2 regions of the Paenibacillus sp. 7541 genome follow, and region 1 is predicted to be linked to the other one. Evidence: riboswitches for the same ligand, from Rfam matches in the RefSeq annotation. Region 1 holds a riboswitch; the other holds the start of a gene.

Region 1 (3,100 bases):
GGGCAGCTGTCGCTGACGAAGTTTCTGATGCTGACAAGCCGCCCGGTGGATCTGACCGATTTCAACGAGACGCTGGAGGCGGTGCTTGAGCGCTTCGACCCGTCCACAGACCTGTATATTTTCAACAAAACATCCCAGGATACGCTCGATTATACAGGTGAAAAACTGAATCATGGCAGCAAGGCTGTGCTCATCGGCGTTGGCCATCCAATTCGCGAGCTTCCGCGCAGCTATGAGGAAGGCGACATCCCGGGCATTGACAACGTTGTTGCGTATTGCGGCGGTTGTCTTGTCGTTTCCGGGGCATCCTATGACAAAGATTCCGATCTCGCCCTGCGCGTGATGGAGCATCTGAAATCGCGGGACACGTCGTGGCCGCTCGTTATCGTTGTGGATAATGCACAGCAGGCGGCAGCGACCCAAACCTCCTTCCTGTGGACGGTATTTACCCGCTTCAATCCAGCGACCGACCTGTTCGCTGCGGCGAATGTTCAGCATCATCACCTGTCGTACCGGCTGCCGATTGTTATAGACGCGCGCATGAAGCCGGATTATCCTGCTGAGCTGTTCCCGCGTGAGGATATCGTCAACATGGTGGATGAGCGCTGGAATGAGTATTTTGGCAAGTAATCGGGACATTCGCGTCAGCTGTATTCGGTTGCTCTGGAGATGTTGAAGTAGAAGTATGCGGGAAACTATGGCGGCGAATGGCGGACAACTTGTGAACAGGGAGGGATGGCATGCTTCGGACCTTGTTAGGGGAGCAGCCCCGACATAATGATGGATATCTTAAAGCTGCGGTGGAATCGATGACGAAGACCGTACAGCTGCTGCGGGAGGAGATCAAGAAACATCCGGATCCGACCCATGACCACCGCAAGCTGGAAATCTGGATACGCGGGCTGATTGTATCGCTGGATGAACTGGAGCAGAGCTGGTATGCAGCCTGCCATTTTCGCAAATCGGTGACGTCCGGCTTCATTGATGATATGTCGCTTCAGGAGAAGGAAGAGTACGCCAGGTATGTGTATTTTTATAAGAATGGATTCATCCGTGTGTTTGCCATTCTGGATAAGCTGGGCACTGTGCTTGATGAGCTGTTCAATTTGCACACATCCAAGGTAAAAGTGCATTTTTCCTATTTTACCGTACTGCGGCAGTTTAAATTTCTGAAAATTCATGATTCGCTGTCCGAGGAGCTTGAAGGGATCAAAGCCAAGTACAAGGTGCCGATGGGGACGCTGCGCAAACGGCGTAATGCCGAGATTCATTACATGAACGCTGAAATGCAGGATGATCTGTGGCAGAGGATGCAGGGGCATGATACGAAGCTTGAGCTGGAGGATCTGGATGCGCATCTGGATGATCTGAAGCAAGGACTGGATATGGTATGCCAGACGCTCGCAGCGTCGTTCCGGTATACGAATCAGATCTGGACGACCCAAGGAATTCAGCTTGAAAACTGACCTGATGGGGAAGCTACTATGAAATTCCTTTTGACAAAAAGCTGAAAAAAAACTATACTAACAATTGCATTCGATGAAATTCCTCATGAAAACGATAATTTCATAACACATTTATTTCTTATCGAGAGCGGCGGAGGGACAGGCCCGATGAAGCCCGGCAACCGATTCCTGACGTTAAGCGGATCACCGCAGACGTCTGGAGTGTCATGGTGCTAATTCCTTCAAGACTTTGGAATCTATCCGAAGTTTTGACAGATGAGAAAAGGCATTGACTTTACGTAAAGAGAGCCCTTTTTGATTCTGACAAAGAGAGGCTCTTTTCTTTATGGACAATAGATGTGCCAAAGGCTAGGGAAAGGGAGGCTCAAGATTTGATACAGATCAAACAATTGACGAAGCAGTACGGCACGGGCGGCAATGTAACTACCGCTTTGTCCGGATTGAATCTGTCAATTGACAAAGGAGAAATATTTGGCGTTATCGGACATTCCGGAGCCGGGAAGAGTACCTTGATCCGCTGCATCAATCTGCTGGAGCGGCCGACGTCGGGCGAGGTATGGGTTGGCGGCGTCAACCTGACGCGCCTCGGCAAGACCGAGCTGCAGGCCCAGCGGCGCAAGATCGGTATGATTTTTCAGCATTTCAATCTGCTGTCCTCGGCGACCGTGTTTGACAATATCGCGTATCCGCTGCGACTGACGAAGACGCCCAAGGCGGAAATCGAGCGCAAGGTGAAGGAGATGCTGAGCCTGGTCGGACTTGAGGCGCACAGCCATAAATATCCTGCACAGCTGTCCGGCGGACAGAAGCAGCGGGTTGGCATAGCAAGAGCGCTCGCAAGCGACCCGGAGGTGCTGCTGTGCGACGAAGCAACTTCGGCGCTCGATCCGCAGACGACGGATTCCATCCTGAAGCTGCTTCTGGATATCAACAAGCGGTTCAACTTGACGATTGTGCTGATTACGCATGAGATGCACGTCATCCAAAGCATCTGCGACAAGGTTGCTGTCATTCACCAGGGCGGCATCGTGGAGCAGGGGCCGGTAGCGGAGGTGTTCCTCAAGCCGCAGCATGAGGTTACAAAGGAATTCATCCGCCAGGAAACCGATAGCGGCGAAGCGCTGCGTCTGGCGATTGCAGGTGCTGCTTCCGGTCCATCGCGCGCGGTGAAGATTACGTTCCTTGGCACCAAGACGTATGAGTCGATTCTGTCCCGCATTGTGCATGAGACCGGCGTGAATTTTGCTATTCTGCAGGGGACAATTTCAACGATCAAGGAAACGCCGTACGGTCAGCTGATCGTCCGGTTCGAAGGTGACGAAATTGCCACGGACGAGACAATAAAGAAGCTGCTTGAGCAAGGGCTCGACGTGGAGGTGATTCGTTGATGCTGGGTTTGGACTTTTCTCAGGTAAACTGGAATGAAATCGGGACCGCTTCGCTTGATACACTGCGGATGCTGGGGCTATCGGCATTATTCAGCTTTATTCTCGGTTTGCCGATCGGGGTAATACTGTATATGGCCGCCAGGTCGACGTCGGGCTGGGTTAGATTCGGATATGGAATTCTTTCCTTTATCGTTAATATTCTGCGTTCTATTCCGTACATCATTCTGATCGTGGCGATGATTCCGA
Region 2 (3,100 bases), on a different contig from region 1:
ATAGGAGTCGGACGGGCTCAGCACCGCTCCGATCGAATTATGAAGAAAGGCCATCTCCTCGGACAATTCCTTGCCCTTCGTTACAATCAGGCCTGCCAGCACATCGTTGTGCCCGCCCAGATATTTGGTCGCGCTATGTACGACGATATCGGCTCCAAGCTCAATCGGCCTTTGAAAATAAGGCGTGAGCAGCGTGTTGTCCACGATTGTCAACAGCTGGTGACGACTTGCCCATGTGCAAACCGCTTCAATATCGGTAATCATCATAAGCGGGTTGGTCGGCGTCTCGATGAATACCGCCTTTGTATTTGGCTGCCGCGATTGCTCCAGCGCATCCAGATCGTTCGTATCCACATAGGTTGCCGTTACCCCGAACTTGGACATAATCCGCTCCAGCAGCCGATAAGTGCCGCCGTACAAATCCAGGGATACAATCAGATGATCCCCCTGGCCAAACAGGGCAAATACGGTTTGCAGCGCTGCCATGCCCGAGCTGCAAGCGAATCCGGCATCCCCGGATTCCAGCTCCGCGCAGGCATCCTCCAGCACTTGTCTCGTCGGGCTTTTCGTGCGGATGTAATCAAACCCGGTGCTTTGGCCAAGCTTGGGGTGGCGGAAGGCCGTTGCCTGATAGATCGGGAAATTGATCGCGCCGGTTACCGGCTCCTGAACCGAACCGATCTGGGCTAGCCGGCTTTCGATATTCAACGGTTTTTTATCCATATCATTGCTCCTCCTCGGGTGTGCGCGCTAGATTTGCGGGCCGATATCATACGGTGTCTCTTGGTACACATAATAGTTCAACCAATTCGAGAATAACAGGTTGGCATGTGCCCGCCATACGGACCGTGGTTGCCTGGACGGGTCGTTGTTTGGATAATAATTAACGGGCAGATCAATCTCCATCCCTTTTGCCACATCGCGATCATATTCCCATTTCAGCGAGTCTGGATCATATTCGGAATGACCGGTAGCAAATATTTGCTTGCCATCCTTGGAAGCTACCAGATATACGCCGGCCTCCTCCGATTCCGACAGAATGACAAGATCCTCATGCTGGGCAATGTCCTCGCGGCGAACCTCGGTATGACGGGAGTGCGGAACGAGGAACATCTCATCAAATCCCCGGAGCAGCTTCGTACAGGGCTCGTTAACCGAATGCTCGAATACGCCAAAGCATTTCTTCGGCAGGCTGTATTTCGGAACTCCATAATGATAATACAAGCCGGCTTGGGAGGCCCAGCATATGTGCAGGGTAGACGTCACATTCGTCTTGGTCCACTCAAATATTTCCGTCAGCTCATTCCAGTAGTTCACCTGCTCGAACTCCAGCTGCTCCACCGGAGCGCCAGTAATGATCATGCCGTCAAAACGGCGATTTTTGACCTGCTCGAACGTTTTGTAAAACGTGGAGAGATGCTCAGCCGACGTGTTTTTGGAAGTGTGGGAGCTCGGATGGAGCAGCACCACATCGACCTGCAGCGGCGAGTTACCAATTAACCGAAGCAGCTGCGTCTCGGTCGTTTCCTTGGTAGGCATCAGATTCAGGATAGCAATTCGCAGCGGACGGATGTCCTGATGGAAGGCCTGGCTTTCATCCATCACAAAAATATTTTCTCCAGCCAACACTTCTTTAGCTGGCAGCGCATCTGGAATTTTAATCGGCATGTGAACTCACTCCTTCAAATTAAATGACGAATCGATTCATGCTTTCAAGAGAAAGAGCGATAAGTACCTTGAAACGCAAGAAAACCTTTCTCCGAAGAGAAAGGTCATCATATACGTATTAACTATGCGCCTCTCTCATCTGTCAGAATGCCTGCGTTTTTCAAAAACGCAAACCATGCATCCTGCAAGAATTAGCACCGTGCGATGTTGCCGCCGGTTGCCGGGTTTCATAGGGCTAGTCCCTCCACCTGCTCTTGATAAGATTTCGCTGTATTCGATTGTCACAAGACTGTTGTTAGATTTACTTTAAATCAATAATTTTTTTTCGTCAAGAACCTTTAGCTTTATCGTCACATATTCCTCGCGGTTTCCATACCCTGTACAACAGCGTCCTATCCGGCCTATATTTCATCTTGAAAGGTCGTACACCCGGCGTTATACTAGACAAGTGCTGCAACAACATTGATGAAAGAGGTGACATGGAAGATGGACGGTGACCCGAGCCAGAAGCTGGATAACCAGGAAGCACAACCGCATAGGACCAAGATCAGCTCACCGGCGGAGGGCGGCGTTATTTTTCATGCGCTTATATAGAAGGCTTTAATGAGAGAAACCTAACTCTTCGCCCGTTCTTCCCCGGCAAGCTGATATCTTGTGCTTTTATGCGCCAATTTTCACGAATGGAAATGGAGTGATATCAGATGAAAATCCGGTTGGTTGATGCGGGTGTTTTTACACCTGTCGAAGACATCAGAGCCACCCTGACGGCCCCGGAAAGCGGCTTTTATTGGCTGGATGCCGATGTGGACGATCTGGAGGAACTGCAGCCGCTATTTTCCCTCCACGACCTCGCGGTCGAGGACTGCTTGAGCGAAGAGGAACAGCGGCCGAAGATTGAAATTTATGAAGATCATTACTTTATTGTAGTGAACAGCATTCGCTTTGATGATGAGGAAATCTTTCTACGGGCGCTTAACATCTTTCTTGGACGGCATTTTATCATTACGGTAACGAAGCAAAAAATCCACGAACTTCGCACACTGAAACCTCTTCTATGGGAAGAGGAGGTCAGCACGCCGGACCGCTTCCTGTATCTGCTGATCGACCTTGTGACCGACAACTACTTCTCCGTCGGGGACCGAATCGAGGCGCGGATCGAGAAGCTGGAAGAAGATATTCTGATGCATACCAAGAAAGCCCATCTGCATGAGATTATCGGTCTTCGCAGTGAGATTCTGTGGCTGAAGAAGGTGCTCGGTCCTCAGAAGGAAGTGATCAACACCCTGAATAAAAAGGATCTTCGGCTCATCGATGATCAGCTGCAAAAGTACTTCAGCGACATCTACGAGAACGCCGTCAAAATTTCCGAGACGTTCGAGACGTATCGGGATCTGATGGGCAACCTTCGGGAAGCCTACCAGTCCAGTATCGC

What was found. Region 1 has a riboswitch for S-adenosylmethionine ahead of CHH75_RS11150 (methionine ABC transporter ATP-binding protein). Riboswitches for the same ligand answer to the same signal wherever they lie in the genome.
Region 2: linked by a shared signal. The riboswitch ahead of metA (homoserine O-acetyltransferase MetA) and the one ahead of CHH75_RS11150 (methionine ABC transporter ATP-binding protein) in region 1 are both predicted to bind S-adenosylmethionine.

What each region holds. Positions count from the first base shown of each region.
Region 1 covers NZ_NQLZ01000016.1:122,481-125,580, reverse strand. The annotation lists gene CHH75_RS11160 (UbiD family decarboxylase) at 1-630, shown strand, start outside; gene CHH75_RS11155 (Cthe_2314 family HEPN domain-containing protein) at 741-1,466, shown strand; SAM riboswitch class I at 1,582-1,728, shown strand; gene CHH75_RS11150 (methionine ABC transporter ATP-binding protein) at 1,838-2,854, shown strand; gene CHH75_RS11145 (methionine ABC transporter permease) at 2,854-3,100, shown strand, end outside.
Region 2 covers NZ_NQLZ01000032.1:45,162-48,261, forward strand. The annotation lists gene CHH75_RS19075 (PLP-dependent transferase) at 1-723, opposite strand, end outside; gene metA (homoserine O-acetyltransferase MetA) at 751-1,668, opposite strand; SAM riboswitch class I at 1,801-1,932, opposite strand; gene CHH75_RS25375 (hypothetical protein) at 2,134-2,262, shown strand; gene corA (magnesium/cobalt transporter CorA) at 2,370-3,100, shown strand, end outside.